2 regions of the Streptomyces clavifer genome follow, and region 1 is predicted to be linked to the other one. Evidence: predicted binding sites of a transcription regulator. Region 1 holds the regulator's gene; the other holds the start of a gene.
What was found. Region 1 encodes HspR, which represses chaperone genes until heat shock. Its sites were predicted from a motif close to TTGAGNNNNNNNNNCTCAA; they were not measured.

Region 1 (10,634 bases):
GCCCGGACGCCAGGAATTAGGGTCCGGAGTGTCCCGATATCGAGCAGCGGCCAGGGCCCCGGGAGGGCGCCGATCGACCGCGTCCGAGCGTGGCGATATGTACCGTCCGGATACAAATGACAGCGGGCGGACCGCCCACATCTGCCATTCGGCCACGGTATGTAAATTTTCGGCTCGATTTCGCAGCGGGTTCTGCGGGGGAAGGACTCGATAAGCCTTCACAGATGACGGATGGGTAATGCACCCATCAATGCGACGACTTCCGGCACACGTGTGCCCCCGGCCGGGACACGAAACTGTCCGGCCAGGGGCCACACGGGTGGTCCGGCGAGGGCTAGAGGGTCTTGCCGGTGGGTACCTCCGCGGGGGTGGTCCCGCTGCGGGACGCCGCCCCCACGAGGAGACCGTCCCCGGCACGGTCCACCCGCACCGTGTCCCCGTCCTTGACCTCGCCCGCGAGGATCTCCTTCGCGAGCCGGTCGCCGATCGCGGTCTGGATCAGCCGCCGCAGCGGCCGGGCGCCGTACGCCGGGTCGTTGCCCTCCTCGGCCAGCCAGGCCAGGGCGTCCGGAGTCACGTCGAGGGTGATCCGCCGGTCGGCGAGGCGGCCGGCGAGGCGGGCGACCTGGAGGCCCGCGATGTGGGCGAGCTCGTCACCGGACAGGGCGGAGAAGACGACCAGGTCGTCGAGCCTGTTGAGGAACTCCGGCTTGAAGGACGCCCGCACGGCCGTCAGGACCTGCTCCTTCTTGACCTCGGGCTCGGTCAGCGGGTCGACCAGGAACTGGCTGCCCAGATTCGACGTGAGGACCAGGATGGTGTTGCGGAAGTCCACCGTCCGGCCCTGCCCGTCGGTGAGCCGGCCGTCGTCGAGGACCTGGAGCAGGACGTCGAAGACCTCGGGGTGGGCCTTCTCCACCTCGTCCAGCAGCACGACGCTGTACGGGCGGCGGCGGACCGCCTCCGTGAGCTGGCCGCCCTCCTCGTAGCCGACGTAGCCGGGCGGCGCACCGACCAGGCGGGCGACGCTGTGCTTCTCGCCGTACTCGCTCATGTCGATGCGGATCATGGCCCGCTCGTCGTCGAAGAGGAAGTCCGCGAGGGCCTTGGCCAGCTCGGTCTTGCCGACACCGGTCGGGCCGAGGAACAGGAACGAGCCGGTGGGACGGTCGGGGTCGGCGATGCCCGCTCGGGTGCGGCGCACCGCGTCGGACACGGCTCGCACGGCCTCGGACTGGCCGATCAGGCGCCTGCCCAGCTCGGACTCCATCCGCAGGAGCTTCTGCGTCTCGCCCTCCAGGAGGCGACCGGCCGGAATGCCGGTCCACGCCCCGACGACATCGGCGATGTCGTCCGGGCCGACCTCCTCCTTGACCATCGTGTCCACGGCAGCCTCCTGCTCGGCCTCAGCGGCTTCCGCCAGCTCGCGCTCCAGGCCGGGGATCTCCCCGTACAGCAGCTTGGACGCGGTGTCGAAGTCGCCGTCGCGCTGGGCGCGCTCGGCCTGGCCGCGGAGTTCGTCGAGCCTCTCCTTGAGCTCGCCGACGCGGTTGAGGCCCTGCTTCTCCTTCTCCCAGCGGGCGGTGAGGCCGCGCAGCTCCTCCTCCTTGTCGGCGAGGTCGCGGCGGATCTTCTCCAGGCGCTGCTTGGAACCCTCGTCCGTCTCGTTCTTGAGCGCCAGCTCCTCCATGTGCAGCCGGTCGACGGACCGCTGGAGCTCGTCGATCTCCAGCGGGGAGGAGTCGATCTCCATGCGCAGCCGGGAGGCGGCCTCGTCGACCAGGTCGATGGCCTTGTCGGGGAGGAAGCGGGAGGTGATGTAGCGGTCGGAGAGGGTCGCGGCGGCCACCAGCGAGGAGTCGGCGATCTGGACCTTGTGATGGGCCTCGTAGCGGCCCTTGAGGCCGCGCAGGATCGCGATGGTGTCCTCGACGGACGGCTCGGCGACCAGGACCTGCTGGAAGCGGCGCTCCAGGGCGGGGTCCTTCTCGATGCGCTCGCGGTACTCGTCCAGGGTGGTGGCACCGACCATGCGGAGCTCACCGCGGGCGAGCATCGGCTTGAGCATGTTGCCCGCGTCCATGGCGGAGTCGCCGCCGGCGCCCGCCCCCACGACGGTGTGCAGCTCGTCGATGAAGGTGATGATCTGGCCGTCGCTCTCCTTGATCTCGGAGAGGACGGTCTTGAGCCGCTCCTCGAACTCGCCGCGGTACTTGGCACCCGCGACCATCGCGCCGAGGTCCAGGGAGACGAGCCGCTTGTTCCTCAGGGACTCCGGGACGTCGCCCTTGACGATGCGCTGCGCGAGCCCTTCGACGACGGCCGTCTTGCCGACGCCGGGCTCCCCGATGAGCACGGGGTTGTTCTTCGTGCGCCGCGACAGCACCTGCACGACGCGGCGGATCTCCTGGTCACGGCCGATGACCGGGTCCAGCTTGCCCTCGCGCGCGGCAGCCGTGAAATCCGTACCGAACTTCTCCAGGGCCTTGTACTGGCCCTCGGGGTCGGGAGTGGTCACCCGGCGCCCTCCCCTGCTCTTCTCGAATGCGTCCAGCAGCTTCTTGGCGCCGGCTCCCTGCCCGTCGAGGATCTCACCGCTGCGGCCGCCCTTCGCCGCGACGGCGATCAGCAGGTGCTCGGTGGAGAGGTAGTCGTCCCCGAGCTCCTTCGCCCGCTGGGCGGCGTCGGAGATGACGGCGAGCAGCTCACGGTTGGGCTGGGGCGGTGCGACGGTCGATCCGGTAACGCTGGGCAGCGTACCCAGCAGCCGTTCGGTCTCGGCACGCACGGCCGCCTGGTCGGCGTCGACCGCGGCCAGCAGGTCGACGATGTTCGCGTTGTCCTCGCCCTCGAGCAGTGCGAGCAGCAGATGCGCGGGGGTCAGATCGGGGTGTCCGTCCTTGACGGCCCTGCCGGTGGCCGCGTTGAGGGCGTCCCGGCTCCTGTTGGTCAGCTCGGCGTCCACGGGCGCTGTCTCCTCCTCGTTCTGGTGCTTCACGGAACCATGACTCGCACAACGGGTACAAAGTTGAGTCTATTCCACTCAAGCCTGAACGCACACCTCCGCACGCCGGCCGCTCACCTCCGGACACGCGCCGCACACCCCGCCACGCGCACCGCGGCCCCCGTCTCTAGGCTGACCCCATGCCCGACGTACGCAACCCCGGCCCCGAATACCTCGCCTTCTGGCGGGAGCGCCATGTCTGCACCCTGACGACCCTCCGGCCCGACGGCACCCCGCACGTGGTGCCCGTCGGCGTGACGTACGACCCGGAGACCCTGCTCGCCCGCGTCATCACCGACAAGCACAGCAGGAAGGTCGCGCACATCCTGGCCGCCGGCCCGGAGGGGGCACGGGTCGCGGTCTGCCAGATGCAGGGACGCCGCTGGGCGACCCTGGAGGGCCGCGCGGCAGTGCGCACGGAGGCGGAGCAGGTGGAGGACGCGGTACGCCGTTACGCGGAGCGGTACGAGCGCACTCCGGCACACAATCCCGACAGGATCGTCATCGAGATCGCCGTGGACCGGGCGCTCGGCAGAGGCTGACCCGCGTCCGGACAGCACAACGGCGCCATCGTGTTCAGGTCACGATGGCGCCGCTGTGTGGGGGAAGTGCCCGAACGATCTGGAACGACGGGGGAATCGTTCAGGCACTGCGGGGGGTGGCGGAAATGGCTTCTTGTTCGAACAGCTCGTGGTCACGCTGATCGAGATTGACGAAAATCATGCCGTACCTCACGGCACAGCGGACCGGTTGCGGAGCGCCACGGGGCCGGCGAAGACAGCGATAGGCGCGGATATCGTCATCCGTTTCCATCACGACGACAATCGGTTCTCCGAACAGGGTGACCATCAACGAATCGCCCTGGCGGGTAAGTGCCGTGAGCAGATCGATGAAATGCCACCCTGAGCGATAGGCCGTGGCCATCTCCCGCCGGAAAGTGCGGTCGTCCGGTGGGGTGGTCATGCCGCAGTGCCGGTCGGAGCCGCACCCCACGTGATGTCACCGGATGCCGCGCCCCAGGTGATGTCACCCGAGCCCGCACCCCACGTGATGTCACCGGATGCCGCACCCCACGTGATGTCACCCGAGCCCGCACCCCACGTGATGTCACCGGGAACGACCGTCGCCTGCTCGGCCGGCGCAGTCCCCCCGGCGATGTCGTGGACACCCAACGCGCCGTAGGCCAGGGCCCCCACGAAAGCTGTGGCAAGCACCGAGCGAAGCATTCGCTTAGACATTTCGGCTTCGTCCTCACTTGATGGATTCATCTCCCCCGCACTCAAGACGATGTCTCACGCGGACACGCAAGCACCACTGGATCGATGCATCATGTTCTTGCACGTACAGGAACATGGGGGGTGGAGATATGGATACAAGTGACTCAAAAGGTTCACATCGGCACGGGATCACCGAACTGTGCGATGCGGGACAGCACCTCTATGCAAGTGCATTGCGGTCCGGTCGCATACCGCGATCGGAGGTGGAGCCCGCTCCGTGCCTGATGGACTTCGCCCTGCTCCACCCCGACCCGGACGACGCCGACTGGCTACGCCCCGTGCCGCCCTCGGCGGCCCTCGCCCAGCGGCTGCACCCCATCGAGAGGGAGATCCAGGAGCGCAGACGCCACTCCCTGCAGCTGACCGAGTCCTTCGAGCCGTTCATGGACATCAGCGCGCAGGATCCGCCGACGACGCACGCCATCACCGTGCTCGAGGGCGGCACGCGCATCAACGCGGCCATCGACGTGGCCACCGCGGAGTGCCGCACCGAAGTGCTCACCGTGCAGCCCGGAGGCGCCCGGAGCGAGGACATCCTCAGCAAGGGGCTGGAGCGCGGCACGGCCGTGGTGAACCGCGGCGTCAGCATCCGGACGCTCTACCAGCACACGGTCCGCCATCATCACGGAACCTTCGCCTACGCGGAACGGCTCGCCGAAGGTGTGGAGATCCGCACCCTCGAGGAGCTCGTGCAACGCATGCTCATCTTCGACCGCACGGTCGCCTTCATCCCCGCACAGGACGACCTGACGGTCGCGCTGGAGCTCCGGCACCCGGGCCTCGTCTCCTATCTGATCGCCGTCTTCGAGCAGCTCTGGCAACGCGCCACCCCCCTGCTGGAGGACGTCCCGTACACCCCGACCCCCGCAGGGATCAGCGGAGTCCAGCGCTCCATCGCCCAACTGCTGGTCGAGGGACACGTGGACGACTCCATAGCCCGCAGGCTCGGCATGAACGTCCGCACGTGCCGTGCGCACATCGCCAAGCTCAACGCGGCTCTCGGAAGCGGCAGTCGGGCGCAGCTCGGCTACCTCATCTCACAGTCGGGCATCCTGGACCGGAAAAGCTGACGGCGGTGTCCCGTTCGCACGAGGCGTCGCCACCCGATGACGGGCGGACTCCACCCGGCATTCGGGCAGAGCCCCCGGAGCACGGCACACCCACACTCCACCCGGCCACTAGGCTCGCGCCACCGGCAACTTGTTGCAGTGCACAGAGCGGGGGGCTCCCAGATGGGGACAGAAACGGCGCAACCGCCGCACCGCCACGGGCCGAGAGAGCTCTGCGCTCCCGGACTCGCGCTGTACGAACGGGCACTGCGCCAGGGGCGGATCGCCCGTTCGGACCTCGCCGCCGCACCGTGCCTCACCGACGCCGCGCTGGTCCAGGCCGATCCCTGGGACGAGGCCTGGCTGCGCCCCGTACCGCCGTCCGCGGCCCTGGCCCGTCTGCTGCAGCCGCTCACACGTGAGATAGACGAACGCATCGAGCGGACGCTCGAACTGACCCGTTCACTGGCGCCGCTGACCGCCATAGCCAACGGTGACCCCCATCTGGCCATCACCATGCTGGAAGGCCCCGAGGCGATACGGACGGCCATCCAGGACGCCACCTCCCAGGCCACGGACGAGGTCCTCACGGCACAGCCGGGGAGCACCCGGCCCCAGGGCACCCTCCGGACGGCCCTGGACAACGCCGTGACGGTCATCGCCCGGGGCGCCGGGCTCCGTCACATCTACCAGCACCCGGCGCGCTACAGCAGCCAGGTCAGGGACTACCTCAGCAAGGTGCCCCCGGAGGCCCTCCAGGTGCGGACCACCGAGCTGACCGTGGAGCGGCTCCTCATCTTCGACCGCACGGTGGCCTTCATCCCCGCCACTCCCGACCGCAGCTCGGCACTGCAGATCCGGCACCCCGCGCTGGTCCGCTATCTCGTCCAGGTCTACGAGGTCCTCTGGGCGCAGGCCACGCCCTTCACCCAGCACCTCCCGACGACCGCCCCCGGGGTCCGGGTGACCGCCGTCCAGCAGAGCATCGCCCGGCTCCTCAGCCAGGGCCACGTCGACGACGTCGTGGCCCGCAAGCTCGGCATCAGCGTCCGCACCTGCCGCTCCCACGTCGCCAAGCTCATGCAGACCCTGGGCGCCACCAGCCGCACCCACCTCGGTGCCCTGATCGTGCAGTCCGGCATCGTGGACACCGCCGCGAGCACACGGACAGGGCCCGCCCCGGAGTGACGCACTCCGGGGCGGGCCCTGTCCGGCCGACTCAGTCCGGCCGGCTCAGTCCGTCGGCCTCTTCGGGCGCCAGACGACCAGCGCGCTGGTCTGCTGCACGTCCTGGTACGGCACCAGGTCACGCCGGTAGGAGGCGTGCACCTGGGCCTCGCGCTGCTGCATGGCCACGGCCGCGCCGTCCACCGCCGCCGAGAGCTCGGCGACGCGCTGCTGGAGCGCGGCGACCTGGTTCTCGAGCTCGATGATGCGCTTGATGCCCGCCAGGTTGATGCCCTCGTCCTGCGACAACTGCTGCACCGTGCGGAGCAGTTCGATGTCGCGGGCCGAGTAGCGCCTGCCCCGCCCGGCCGTGCGGTCGGGCGAGACCAGCCCGAGGCGGTCGTACTGGCGCAGTGTCTGCGGGTGCAGGCCCGAGAGCTGGGCCGCGATCGAGATCACGTACACCGGTGATTCATCGGTCAGCTGGTACGGATTGCGTCGACGGCCGTCCATCTCAAGCTCCCTTCGCAGCCTGGAACAGCTCCGCCCGCGGGTCCTCCCCCGCGGTCGCCTTCCGGTAGGCCTCCAGCGCTTCCTGAGCGTCCGCGCCGAGATCCTTGGGTACGGCCACCTCGACGGTGACGAGGAGGTCGCCCCGGGTGCCGTCCTTGCGCACGGCGCCCTTCCCGCGAGCCCGCATGGTACGCCCGTTCGGCGTGCCCGCCGGCAGTTTCAGGGTGACCGGGGGTCCGCCGAGCGTGGGCACCTTCACCTCGCCGCCGAGCGCCGCCTCCGTGAAGGTGACGGGCACGGTGACCGTGAGGTTGTCCCCCTTGCGGCCGAACACCGGGTGCGCGTCGACGTGGACGACGACGTAGAGATCGCCGGCCGGTCCGCCCCGCTCGCCCGGGCTGCCCTTGCCACGCAGCCGGATCCGCTGGCCGTCCAGCACCCCGGCCGGAATCCGGACCTGCATGGTGTGCGCCGACTTCGCCCGGCCGCTGCCCTTGCAGACCTCGCAGGGGTCCTGGGCGATCAGGCCCCGGCCCTTGCAGTCCACGCAGGGGTCCGTGAGCGAGAATCCGCCACCGCTGCCGCGCGACACCTGACCGGTGCCGACACAGGTCGGGCAGACCCTCGGGGTGCCGTTCTTGTCGCCGGTGCCCGAACAGGCCTTGCAGGGGGCCTGGCTGGACATCCGCAGCGGGACGGTGGCCCCGTCGACGGCCTCGGTGAAGCTGAGCGTCACCTCGGACTCGATGTCCTGGCCGCGGCGCGGCTGGACACGGGTGCCCGTGCCGCCCCGGTTGAACAGTCCCCCGAAGACGTCTCCCAGGCCGCCGCCACCGGCGCCGAAGCCGCCGGCTCCGCCGCCCTGGCCACCACCCGGGGCACCGCCGAAGAGGTCGCCCAGGTCGAAGTTGAAGTTGCCGCCCGCGCCGCCGGGACCCGCCCGGAAGCCTCCGTTGCCGAAGAGCGCGCGCGCCTCGTCGTACTCCTTGCGCTTCTTGGGGTCACCGAGGATGTCGTTCGCCTCGGAGATCTCCTTGAAGCGCTCCTCCGCCTTCGCGTCACCCTTGTTGGCGTCCGGGTGGAACTCGCGTGCGAGCTTCCGGTACGCCTTCTTGACCTCGGCGTCGGTGGCGTCCTTGGGGACGCCGAGAACCTTGTAGTAGTCCTTCTCGACGAAGTCCTTCGTACTCATCGACGTCCCTCCTTCCGGACGATCGGCCGTGCGGCCGGCCCCGTGGCCGGCCGCACGCCCCGTCGGTGTTCACCGCAGTGGTCGGACTGGACGTCAGACCTCTTCGGTGCCACCGCTCTCCTCGTCGTCTGTCTGCTCTTCCTTCGCGGCCGCGGGCGTGGCACCCGGCTGCGGTTCCGCCACGGCCACCCGCGCGGGGCGGATGGTGCGCTCCCCGATGCGGTACCCCGGCTGCAGAATCGCCACGCAGGTCGTCTCGGTGACGTCCGGCGCGTACGAGTGCATCAGGGCCTCGTGGATCGTCGGGTCGAAGGGCTCGCCCTCCTTGCCGAACTGCTGGAGGCCCAGCTTTGCGGCCACCGTCTCCAGCGATTCGCCGACCGACTTGAAGCCGCCGACGAGCTCGTTGTGCTCCCGCGCGCGGCCGATGTCGTCGAGCACGGGCAGGAGGTCGGACATGAGGCCCGCGACGGCGAGCTCCTTGACCGTGACCCTGTCCCGCTCCACGCGGCGGCGGTAGTTCTGGTATTCGGCCTGGAGCCGCTGGAGGTCCGCCGTGCGCTCGCTGAGCGCGGTACGGACCTGGTCCAGCTGAGCTGTCAGAGCCGCTGTCTGCTGTACGTCCCCGGCCGGGGCCGCCGCCTCCTCCTCGGAGGGGGTGGCGGCCTTCGGCTCGACTTCGTCGGAACTGGCGCCGGAGGGGACGTCAGGCTTCTCGTCGAAGCCCGGAGTCTCCTCGGTCACGCCGCACCGCCCTTGGTGTCCTTCTCGTCGTCGACGATCTCGGCGTCGACGACGTCGTCGTCGGCCTTCGCGCCGGCGCCGCCCTGGGCGTCCGCACCCGGCGTCGCACCGTCGGCCTGGGTGTTGGCGTACATCGCCTGGCCCAGCTTCTGGGAGACGGCCGCGACCTTCTCGGTGGCGGTACGGATCTCGGCGGTGTCCTCGCCCTTGAGCTTCTCCTTCAGCTCGGTGAGCGCGGTCTCCACCTCCGTCTTCACGTCGCCGGGAACCTTGTCCTCGTTGTCCTTGAGGAACTTCTCCGTCTGGTAGACGAGCTGCTCGCCCTGGTTGCGCGACTCGGCGGCCTCGCGGCGGCGGTGGTCCTCGTCCGCGTACTGCTCGGCCTCTTCACGCATCCGGTTGACCTCGTCCTTCGGCAGCGAGGAGCCACCGGTGACGGTCATCTTCTGCTCCTTGCCGGTGCCGAGGTCCTTGGCAGCGACGTGCATGATGCCGTTGGCGTCGATGTCGAACGCGACCTCGATCTGCGGCACACCGCGCGGGGCCGGCGGCAGGCCGGTGAGCTCGAACATCCCGAGCTTCTTGTTGTACGCCGCGATCTCGCGCTCGCCCTGGTAGACCTGGATCTGCACGGACGGCTGGTTGTCCTCGGCCGTCGTGAAGATCTCGGAGCGCTTGGTCGGGATCGTGGTGTTGCGCTCGATGAGCTTGGTCATGATCCCTCCCTTGGTCTCGATACCGAGGGACAGCGGGGTCACGTCGAGGAGCAGGACGTCCTTGACCTCGCCCTTGAGGACACCGGCCTGGAGCGAGGCGCCGATGGCGACGACCTCGTCCGGGTTCACACCCTTGTTGGCGTCCTGGCCGCCCGTGAGCTCCTTGACGAGCTCGGCGACGGCCGGCATACGGGTCGAGCCACCGACGAGGACGACGTGGTCGATCTCGGAGAGCTGGATGCCCGCGTCCTTGACGACGTTGTGGAACGGCGTCTTGCAGCGCTCCAGCAGATCGGCGGTCAGCTGCTGGAACTGCGAGCGCGTGAGCTTCTCGTCCAGGTGCAGCGGGCCCTCGGCCGACGCCGTGATGTACGGGAGGTTGATCGTGGTCTCGGTCGAGGACGAGAGCTCGATCTTCGCCTTCTCCGCGGCCTCGCGGAGACGCTGGAGAGCCATCTTGTCCTTGGACAGGTCCACGCCGTGCCCGTTGGCGAACTGCTTCACCAGGTGGTCGACGACGCGCTGGTCCCAGTCGTCACCACCGAGGTGGTTGTCACCGTTGGTGGCCTTCACCTCGACGACGCCGTCACCGATCTCCAGGAGGGACACGTCGAAGGTGCCGCCACCGAGGTCGAAGACGAGGATCGTCTGGTCGTCCTTGTCGAGCCCGTACGCCAGCGCGGCGGCCGTCGGCTCGTTGACGATGCGCAGGACGTTGAGGCCCGCGATCTCACCGGCCTCCTTCGTCGCCTGGCGCTCGGAGTCGTTGAAGTACGCCGGGACGGTGATGACCGCGTCGGCGACCTTCTCGCCCAGGTACGCCTCGGCGTCGCGCTTCAGCTTCTGCAGGATGAAGGCGCTCATCTGCTGCGGGTTGAAGTTCTTGCCGTCGAGCTCGATCTTCCAGTCAGTGCCCATGTGGCGCTTGACCGAACGGATCGTCCTGTCGACGTTCGTCACTGCCTGGCGCTT
Region 2 (10,634 bases), 1.5 Mb from region 1:
GTCCGGCCCGACGGCCGGCGACCACAACCACATCAACGACGCCCTCGACCGCGCGCAGGCGCTCGCGAACGGCTTATCCCCCCTGTGACGACCGGCCCCCGGAGGCGAGCCCCGCGCCCGGCGGAGCTCCGCCCCGACCCCGCTATGCACTGAGCGTATACGCGCTATGTATAGTCACACCGTTCCGCACCGCCGGTGTGCGGCCCGGCCCTGGGGAGTGACCTGCTGTGCATGGAAAGACGACGTCGTCCGGTGCGGGGTTGGCCGCCGCTCTTGTGACCGTGCTCACTCTGACGCTGAGCGGCTGCTCCACGGAGACCACGGCCCCCGCGACGGCCCGCGGCGGCGCCGCCGCCGACGCCAAGGGATCGTTCGGCCCGGTCGACTGCCGGAAGGCGAAGTGCATCGCGCTGACCTTCGACGCCGGCCCGGCCGAGGACACCCCGCGCCTCCTGGACGTCCTCAAGGAGAAGAAGGTGCCGGCCACCTTCTTCCTGCTGGGCAAGAACCATGTCCTGAAGCACCCGGACACGGTGCGCCGGATCGCTGCCGAGGGGCACGAGGTCGCCAACCACACCTGGACACACGGCATCCTGACGGACAAGGAGCCCGACGAGATACGCGCCGAGCTGGAGCGGACCCAGCTCGCCATCGAGGAGATCACGGGGAAGAGGCCCCGGCTGATGCGCCCGCCGCAGGGCCGTACCGACGACACCGTCTCCACGATCAGCAAGGAGCTCGGGCTGGCGCAGATCCTGTGGAGCGCGACCGCCAAGGACTACTCGACCAACGATTCCGCGCTGATAAGAAAGCGGATCCTGGACCAGGCGGGCAAGGACGGGATCATCCTGCTGCACGACATCTACAAGGGCACGGTCCCCGCCGTACCGGGCATCATCGACACCCTCAAGGAGCGCGGCTACACCTTCGTGACCGTGCCTCAGCTGATGGCCCCCGCCGAGCCGGAGCCGGGGACCGTCTACCGCCCGTGACCCGCTCCGCACGGGTACGCGGAACGGCCCACCCCTCCCGCGAGGGAGGGACGGGCCGTCCGTACCGGCCGTGTCCGTGGTGCCGCGCCCGTCACTGCGTGGCGCCTACGCCGCGGCCGGGATCCTGTCCCCGGTCCTGGCCGTGGCCGTGGCCGGAGCGAGGGCGATCTCGAGGACCTGGCGGACATCGGTCACCGGGTGGACCTCCAGGGTGTCGAGAACCTCGGCCGGGACGTCGTCCAGGTCGGCCTCGTTCCTCTTGGGGATCACCACGGTGGTGATGCCGGCCCGGTGCGCGGCCAGCAGCTTCTGCTTGAGACCGCCGATCGGCAGCACACGTCCGGTCAGCGACACCTCACCCGTCATCGCCACGTCCGTGCGGACGAGCCGCCCGGAGAGCAGCGAGGCCAGTGCCGTCGTCATCGTGATGCCCGCACTCGGACCGTCCTTGGGGACGGCGCCCGCCGGGAAGTGGATGTGCGCGCCGCGGTCCTTCAGGTCCGCGACCGGCAGCTCCAGCTCCGCCCCGTGCGACCGCAGGAAGCTCAGCGCGATCTGCGCGGACTCCTTCATCACGTCGCCGAGCTGGCCGGTGAGGGTCAGTCCGGACGCCCCGGTCTCCGGGTCTGCCAGCGACGCCTCGACGAACAGCACGTCGCCGCCCGCCCCGGTCACCGCGAGGCCGGTGGCCACGCCGGGCACCGCGGTACGGCGCTCGGCCGGTTCCTGGGCGGACTCGGGAACGTGGTGGGGCCGCCCGATGAGGCCCCGCAGGTCCTCGTCGGTCACCGTGAACGGGAGCTCGCGGTCGCCCAGTTCGTGCTGGGCCGCGACCTTGCGGAGCAGCCGGGCGACGGCCCGCTCCAGGTTCCGTACGCCGGCCTCCCTCGTGTACTCACCGGCGAGCTTGCGCAGCGCGGACTCGTCGAGGCCGACCTCGTCGCCCTCCAGGCCGGCCCGCTCCAGCTGGCGCGGGAGCAGGTGGTCGCGGGCGATGACGACCTTCTCGTCCTCGGTGTAGCCGTCCAGCCGGACCAGCTCCATGCGGTCGAGCAGTGCCTCCGGGATGGCTTCGAGGACGTTGGCGGTGGCCAGGAACACCACGTCGCTGAGGTCGAGTTCCACCTCCAGGTAGTGGTCGCGGAAGGTGTGGTTCTGCGCCGGGTCGAGCACTTCGAGCAGAGCGGCGGCCGGGTCGCCCCGGAAGTCCGAGCCGACCTTGTCGATCTCGTCGAGCAGGACCACCGGGTTCATCGAACCGGCCTCCTTGATGGCGCGGACGATGCGTCCGGGGAGCGCGCCGACGTACGTACGCCGGTGGCCGCGGATCTCCGCCTCGTCGCGGACACCGCCGAGCGCCACGCGGACGAACTTGCGGCCCATGGCGTGCGCGACGGACTCGCCGAGCGAGGTCTTGCCCACGCCGGGCGGCCCGACCAGGGCCAGCACGGCACCGCCGCGCCGGCCTCCGACCACACCCAGTCCGCGGTCGGCACGCCGCTTGCGCACCGCGAGGTACTCGGTGATGCGCTCCTTCACGTCGTGCAGGCCGGCGTGCTCGGCGTCGAGGATCTCCCGGGCGCCCCTGATGTCGTACGCGTCCTCGGTCCGCTCGGTCCACGGCAGTTCCAGGACGGTGTCCAGCCAGGTGCGGATCCACGAGCCCTCGGGGCTCTGATCCGACGCGCGCTCGAGCTTCTCGACCTCCTTGAGGGCGGCCTCGCGGACGCTCTCCGGAAGATCGGCGGCCTCGACGCGTGCCCGGTAGTCGTCGGACTCGTCGCCGGAACCGGCTTCCCCGTTGAGTTCGGAGAGCTCCTTGCGTACGGCGTCGAGCTGGCGCCGCAGCAGGAATTCGCGCTGCTGCTTGTCGACGCCCTCCTGGACGTCCTTGGCGATGGACTCGGCGACGTCCTGCTCCGCGAGGTGTTCGCCGAGCCACTGGATGGCGAGCTTCAGACGGGCGACCGCGTCCACGGTCTCCAGCAGCTGCACCTTCTGCGCGGTGGTGAGGAAGGGCGAGTATCCGGAGTTGTCCGCCAGCGCGGAGATGTCATCGATCTGCTGCACCCGGTCCACGACCTGCCAGGCGCCCCGCTTCTTCAGCCAGCTGGTGGCGAGCGCCTTGTACTCCTTGGCGAGCTCGGCGGCGGAGCCCGGCAGGGGGTCCGGGACGGACACGTCGATCCTGGTGCCCTCGACCCACAGCGCGTTCCCGGGGCCACTGGTGCCGGCCCCGATGCGCACCCGGTCGCGGGCCCGGATGAGGGCGCCCGGGTCCCCGTCCGAGAGCCGGCCGACCTGTTCGACGGTCCCCAGGACACCCGTCCCCGTGTAGTTGCCGTCGATGCGCGGCACGAGCAGCACCTCGGGCTTGCCGCCGCCCTGTCGCGCGACGGCCTGTGCCGCCTCGACGGCGGCGCGCACCTCGGCATCCGACAGGTCGAGCGGCACCACCATTCCGGGCAGCACGACCTCGTCGTCGAGGGGCAGCACGGGCAGGTCGACCGGCGTGAAGGCCTCGGACGCATGGGACTCGGCAGTCATGATCTCCCCTTCGGCAGGTAAGTTGAGCTATACGGACTCAATGCCAGGGAGCCGCCGGATGTTCCCCCCGTCGCGTTCGCTCTGAGCGATCACCCACTTCGAGGGGCAGCGCCTGCGAGAATCCGCAGATGAACGAAGCGACTGCGTGCGAAGACACGGACAAGGGCCTCGCGCCGGACGGGACGATCCTCCGCGAAGGCGCCCTCGACCGCGTGCCCGGGCCGTTCGTCCCGGTGGTCGAGGCGGCCCGCGACCGCATCGTCGGTACGTTCGGCGCGACCCGGCTGCACAGCGCCTACCTCTACGGCAGCATTCCGCGGGGCACGGCCATTCCCGGTGTCTCCGACCTCGATCTCCTCGTCGCCCTGCACGACGCCCCCACCGGCGCGGAACGGACGGTGGGCGAGGAGGCGGGGGCCGCCCTGGACGCCGCCTTCCCGGTGATCGACGGGGTCGGCCTGCTCCTCGACTCCGCCGGCGCCCTGCTCGGCGAGGTGGAGCGCCACGACGGAGGATTCTTCGTCGCCTGCCTCTGCACCCCGCTGATCGGCCCGGACCTCGCCGCGCAGCTGCCGCGCTACCGGCCCACCTCACTGCTCGCCCGCGAGACGAACGGCGACCTGGCACTCGCGCTCCCCCGGTGGCGCACCATGGCCGCCGAGGCCGTCACGGACGAGGCACGCCTGCGGCTGAGCCGCGGCGTCGCCCGCCGTCTCGTCCGGACGGCGTTCACGCTGGTCATGCCCCGCTGGGGCGGCTGGACGAGCGATCTGCGCCGGTCCGCCGAGCTGTTCGCACGGTTCTGTCCGGACCACCCGGAACGCGCGGCGCAGGTCCGGGCCGCCGCCGGGACAGCACGCACCCCTTCGCCGGATCCGGCTGTACTGGCGATGCTCATCGAGAGCCTGGGGCCCTGGCTGGCGGCCGAGTACACCGCGGTCCACGGGGTGAAGGCACCCCGCCCCTGAGGGTGAGTCTGCGGGAATCCACTGGTCCCGGCGGGCCGGCTGCGGGAAGGATGGGCCGGATCAGGAGCGCCGCCGCCCGGAGACCGGAGACCTCGCCCATGCCCAGCGCAGAAGCCCGCCCCGTGGTACTCGACCGGCGCGAGGGGCCGTTCGGCGAGGTCGTCCTCCGTGAACGCGGCGACGACTTCGAGATCATCGCCAACGGCTGCTTCCTCATGGACACCTCGGACGGCCGCTCCGAGCGGCTGCTGATCGACGCGGCGCTCGCCGCACTGCCGGCCGGCCGACGGGATCCCGCCCTGCTCATCGGAGGTCTCGGCGTCGGATTCTCACTCGTCCGCGCCGCCGCGGACCCGCGCTGGGGACGGATCGCCGTCGTCGAGCGCGAGCCGGCCGTCGTGGACTGGCACCTGGAGGGGCCGCTCGGCAGGATCTCCGCCGCGGCCCTCGCCGATCCGCGGACCGCGATCCTGCGGGAGGACCTCGTCGAGCACCTCCGGACGACCACGGAGCGTTACGACGCCCTGTGCCTGGACATCGACAACGGGCCCGACTGGACCGTCACCGAGGACAACGAAGGGCTGTACTCACCCGCCGGTCTGGCGGCCTGCCGGGCCCGGCTGACGCCCGGCGGGGTCCTCGCCGTGTGGTCCGCGCAGCCGTCCGCGGCCTTCGGCGAGGCACTGCGGAATGCCGGATTCCGCGCGGTACGGGCCGAAGAAGTAGCGGTTGCCCGAGGTGTGCCGGACGTGGTCCATCTCGCACTGCGGGGCCGTTGAACCCCCACCCGGTATGCACGGCCCCGGCGGGCCACGGGCCAAGTGGCACAAGGCCGACGATCCGCCTCCTCCGCGGGGGTAACACCTTCACGTCGGACAACACCCTGCGTAGCCGGGAGCCGTCTTCTGCCTCTACGCTGCTGACCGGCACAAGGGATCACCGACGACATCCACAAGCGATAACCGTGCCTCCGGGGGAATGGCCCCCGCGAGAACGGGCAGGGGCGGGGCGATGGAACAGACACACACCACCCACAACGGCGTCGCGGCCACCCCAGGGGCTCAGCGCCGGGTTCTGGTGGTCGAGGACGACCCGACGATCGTCGACGCCATCTCCGCCCGGCTGCGGGCCGAGGGCTTCCTGGTGCAGACCGCACTGGACGGGCCGGCGGCCGTGGACGCGGCCGAGGCCTGGCAGCCCGACCTGATGGTGCTCGACATCATGCTTCCGGGCTTCGACGGCCTGGAGGTCTGCCGCCGCGTGCAGGCCCAGCGCCCCGTGCCGGTGCTGATGCTCACCGCGCGCGACGACGAGACCGACATGCTGGTCGGGCTCGGGGTCGGCGCCGACGACTACATGACCAAGCCGTTCTCCATGCGCGAGCTGGCGGCACGGGTGCACGTCCTGCTGCGCCGGGTGGAGCGGGCCGCGCTGGCCGCCGTGACCCCGCGGAGCGGCATCCTGCGTCTCGGCGAGCTGGAGATCGACCACGCGCAGCGCCGTGTCCGGGTGCGCGCCGACGACGTCCACCTGACGCCGACCGAGTTCGACCTGCTGGTCTGCCTGGCCAACACGCCCCGGGCGGTGCTCTCCCGGGAGCAGTTGCTGGCCGAGGTCTGGGACTGGGCGGACGCCTCCGGGACCCGCACGGTCGACAGCCACATCAAGGCCCTGCGCCGGAAGATCGGCGCGGAGCGGATCCGCACCGTCCACGGAGTCGGTTACGCCCTGGAGACCCCCGCGCCATGACGCGGCCCGGCTCCGGACTGCGGCCGTTCTCGATCAAGGCCAAGCTGGGCACGCTCGTCGTCGTCTCCGTGTTCATCACGACCGGACTGCTGATCGTGGCCCTGCGGACCAGGACCGAATTCCGGTTCATCACGGTCTTCTCCGTGATCGCCACGCTGCTGATCACGCAGTTCGTGGCGCACGGGCTGACCGCACCGCTGGACGAGATGCGGGCCGTGGCCCGGTCCATCTCGCACGGCGACTACACCGGACGGGTGAGCGGCGCCGGCCGGCGCGACGAGCTCGGCGACCTCGCGCAGACGATCAACCGCATGGCGGACGACCTGGAGGCGGAGGACCGGCACCGCAAGGAGCTGGTGGCCAACGTCTCCCACGAGTTGCGCACGCCCATCGCCGCACTCAGAGCCGTTCTGGAGAACGTGGTGGACGGGGTGTCCGCCGCCGATCCCGAGACCATGCGCACCGCGCTGAAGCAGACCGAACGCCTGGGCCGGCTGGTGGAGACCCTGCTGGACCTCTCCCGGCTGGACAACGGGGTGGTGACGCTGAAGGCGCGGCGCTTCGAGGTGTGGCCCTATCTCTCCGGCGTGCTCAAGGAGGCCAATCTCGCGGCCTCGCGCCGGCAGCTCTCGTCCGGCTCCGGGAACCACTCCCGTACGGACGTCCATCTGCACCTCGACGTGTCGCCGCCCGAACTGACGGCGCACGCGGACGCGGAACGACTGCACCAGGTGGTCGCCAACCTCATCGACAACGCGGTCAAACACAGTCCCCCGCACGGCCGCGTCACGGTGCTGGCGCGACGGGGCGCCCAGCCCGAATCGCTCGAGCTGGAGATCATCGACGAGGGTCCCGGAATCCCGGAGGCGGAGCGCCACCGGGTCTTCGAGCGCTTCAACCGCGGTCAGATCCCGTCTCCGCACGGCCCCGGGAGCGACGGGGGTACGGGACTGGGGCTGGCCATCGCCCGCTGGGCGGTGGACATGCACGGCGGCCACATCGGCGTGGCCGAATCGGTCCGTGGCTGCCGGATCCGGGTCACTCTTCCGGGCACTCCCGGCTTCCGGGGTTGACCCGAGGTCCACCCCGGAGCGTCACACTGCGCGTGCGGAAGGTCACATTCTACGTCGCGACCGGGAACGCGATACGGTCCAGGTGGGCCGCAACACCGGCCCTGCGTACCCGAAGTGCAGCGGAACCCCGCTTGTTTCCCGCCATTTCATGCGCCGAAACCCGGTTTCCGATGTGATGTGCACGACGAAGACCGGCCCGGCCTGCACGTTACGGCTGGGGAGGCGTAGCCTTGATTTCCGCTGTCCATCACCTTGTGAAGCGGAAGAGGGCGGTTCACGCCGTGTCGTCTCAGTCCCCCAGTAACTCGAGCATCTCGACCGATCAAGAAGCTGGTTCCGGGTCCAACCCCGCAGCCGCTTTCGGCCCCAACGAGTGGCTTGTCGACGAGATCTACCAGCAGTACCTCCAGGACCCCAATTCGGTCGATCGCGCCTGGTGGGACTTCTTCGCCGACTACAAGCCGGGTACGTCCGGCACGGCGGACAAGCCCGTCCCCACAGATGCGGGAGCGGTGACCCCGGCCCCGGCCGCCGCCGCTCCGAGCACGGTCAACAACTCCGCACCGGCCCAGGCCACCGCGCCGGCACCGGCGGCGGCGCCCGCGGCTGCCGCTCCGGCGAAGGCCGCGGCTCCCGCCCAGGCCGCACCCGCCGCTCCGGCGAAGGCGGCGGCGGCTCCGGCCGCACCCGCCAAGGCCGCCCCGGCAGCCGCCAAGGCCCCGGCTCCGGCAGCCGCCAAGGCCCCGGCTCCGGCCGAAGCCCCGGCGGGTCCGGAGTACGTGACGCTGCGCGGCCCTTCGGCCGCTGTCGCGAAGAACATGAACGCCTCGCTGGAGCTGCCGACGGCCACGTCCGTCCGTGCCGTCCCGGTGAAGCTGCTCTTCGACAACCGCATCGTCATCAACAACCACCTGAAGCGCGCCCGCGGCGGGAAGATCTCCTTCACGCACCTCATCGGGTACGCGATGGTGCAGGCCCTCAAGGCCATGCCGTCGATGAACTACTCCTTCACGGTCAAGGACGGCAAGCCGACCCTGGTCAAGCCGGAGCACATCAACCTCGGCCTGGCCATCGACCTGGTGAAGCCGAACGGCGACCGCCAGCTGGTCGTCGCGGCCATCAAGAAGGCCGAGACGCTCAACTTCTTCGAGTTCTGGCAGGCGTACGAGGACATCGTCCGACGTGCCCGCGTCGGCAAGCTCGGCATGGACGACTTCTCCGGAGTCACCGCCTCGCTGACCAACCCCGGCGGCATCGGCACCGTCCACTCGGTGCCCCGCCTGATGCCCGGACAGGGCCTCATCATGGGCGTCGGCGCGATGGACTACCCGGCCGAGTTCCAGGGGACCTCGCAGGACACCCTGAACAAGCTGGGCATCTCGAAGGTCATGACGCTGACCTCGACGTACGACCACCGGGTCATCCAGGGTGCCGCGTCCGGCGAGTTCCTGCGTGTCCTGGCCCAGCTCCTGCTCGGCGAGAACGAGTTCTACGACGAGATCTTCAAGGCGCTGCGCATCCCTTACGAGCCGGTCCGCTGGCTCAAGGACATCGACGCCTCGCACGACGACGACGTCACCAAGGCCGCACGGGTCTTCGAGCTGATCCACTCCTACCGGGTCCGCGGCCACGTCATGGCCGACACCGACCCGCTGGAGTACCGCCAGCGCAAGCACCCCGACCTGGACATCACCGAGCACGGCCTCACCCTGTGGGACCTGGAACGCGACTTCGCGGTCGGCGGTTTCGCCGGCAAGACGATGATGAAGCTCCGCGACATCCTCGGCGTCCTGCGTGAGTCGTACTGCCGCACCACCGGCATCGAGTTCATGCACATCCAGGAGCCGAAGGAGCGCAAGTGGCTCCAGGACCGGGTGGAGCGTCCGCGTCCGGCCCCGGAGCGCGAGGAGCAGCTGCGGATCCTGCGCCGCCTCAACGCCGCCGAAGCGTTCGAGACGTTCCTGCAGACCAAGTACGTCGGCCAGAAGCGGTTCTCGCTGGAGGGCGGCGAGTCCGTCATCCCGCTGCTCGACGCGGTCATCGACTCCGCCGCCGAGGCCCGCCTCGACGAGGTCGTCATCGGTATGGCCCACCGCGGCCGGCTGAACGTCCTGGCGAACATCGTCGGCAAGTCCTACGCGCAGATCTTCCGGGAGTTCGAGGGCAATCTCGACCCGCGGTCGATGCACGGTTCCGGCGACGTCAAGTACCACCTGGGCGCCGAGGGCACCTTCACCGGTCTGGACGGCGAGCAGATCAAGGTCTCGCTGGCCGCCAACCCCTCGCACCTGGAGGCGGTCGACCCGGTCCTCGAGGGCATCGCCCGCGCCAAGCAGGACATCATCAACAAGGGCGGCACGGACTTCACGGTCCTGCCCGTCGCGCTCCACGGCGACGCGGCCTTCGCCGGCCAGGGCGTCGTCGCCGAGACGCTCAACATGTCGCAGCTGCGCGGCTACCGCACCGGCGGCACCGTGCACGTGGTGATCAACAACCAGGTCGGCTTCACCGCCGCCCCGGAGTCCTCGCGCTCCTCGATGTACGCCACGGACGTGGCACGCATGATCGAGGCGCCGATCATCCACGTCAACGGTGACGACCCGGAGGCCGTGGTCCGCGTCGCGCGGCTCGCCTTCGAGTACCGGCAGACGTTCAACAAGGACGTCGTGATCGACCTCATCTGCTACCGCCGCCGCGGTCACAACGAGGGCGACAACCCGGAGTTCACCAACCCGCAGATGTACACGCTGATCGACAAGAAGCGCTCGGTGCGCAAGCTCTACACCGAGTCCCTCATCGGTCGCGGCGACATCACGCTGGAAGAGGCCGAGCAGGCGCTCCAGGACTTCCAGGGACAGCTGGAGAAGGTCTTCGCGGAGGTCCGCGAGGCCACCTCTGCGCCGGCCCAGCCGCATGTCCCGGACGTCCAGGCCGAGTTCCCGGTGGCGGTGGGCACAGCGGTCTCCTCGGAGGTCGTGAAGCTGATCGCCGAGTCCCAGGTGAACATCCCGGACGAGATCACCGTCCACCCGCGTCTGATGCCGCAGATGCAGCGTCGTGCCGCGTCGGTGGAGAACGGCACGATCGACTGGGGCATGGGCGAGACCCTGGCCATCGGTTCGCTGCTGATGGAGGGCACCCCGGTCCGGCTCGCCGGACAGGACACCCGCCGCGGCACGTTCGGCCAGCGCCACGCCGTTCTCGTCGACCAGAAGACCGGCGAGGACTACACCCCGCTGCTCTACCTCTCCGACGACCAGGCCCGTTACAACGTCTACGACTCGCTGCTCAGCGAGTACGCGGCG

Region 2: the regulator HspR is predicted to act here: its motif matches at 3,562-3,580, upstream of lon (endopeptidase La).

The regions. Positions count from the first base shown of each region.
Region 1 is NZ_CP107793.1:3,581,815-3,592,448, forward strand. It holds gene clpB (ATP-dependent chaperone ClpB) at 335-2,965, opposite strand; gene OG927_RS15445 (pyridoxamine 5'-phosphate oxidase family protein) at 3,145-3,546, shown strand; gene OG927_RS15450 (Rieske (2Fe-2S) protein) at 3,647-3,967, opposite strand; gene OG927_RS15455 (5'-nucleotidase) at 3,964-4,218, opposite strand; gene OG927_RS15460 (helix-turn-helix domain-containing protein) at 4,371-5,351, shown strand; gene OG927_RS15465 (helix-turn-helix transcriptional regulator) at 5,514-6,518, shown strand; gene OG927_RS15470 (heat shock protein transcriptional repressor HspR) at 6,564-7,010, opposite strand; gene dnaJ (molecular chaperone DnaJ) at 7,012-8,202, opposite strand; gene grpE (nucleotide exchange factor GrpE) at 8,296-8,946, opposite strand; gene dnaK (molecular chaperone DnaK) at 8,943-10,634, opposite strand, start outside.
Region 2 is NZ_CP107793.1:5,035,485-5,046,118, reverse strand. It holds partial or broken gene OG927_RS22255 (lysozyme) at 1-88, shown strand, start outside; gene OG927_RS22250 (polysaccharide deacetylase family protein) at 228-992, shown strand; gene lon (endopeptidase La) at 1,098-3,539, opposite strand; gene OG927_RS22240 (nucleotidyltransferase family protein) at 3,668-4,507, shown strand; gene OG927_RS22235 (spermidine synthase family protein) at 4,606-5,286, shown strand; gene OG927_RS22230 (response regulator transcription factor) at 5,519-6,256, shown strand; gene OG927_RS22225 (HAMP domain-containing sensor histidine kinase) at 6,253-7,329, shown strand; gene OG927_RS22220 (multifunctional oxoglutarate decarboxylase/oxoglutarate dehydrogenase thiamine pyrophosphate-binding subunit/dihydrolipoyllysine-residue succinyltransferase subunit) at 7,611-10,634, shown strand, end outside.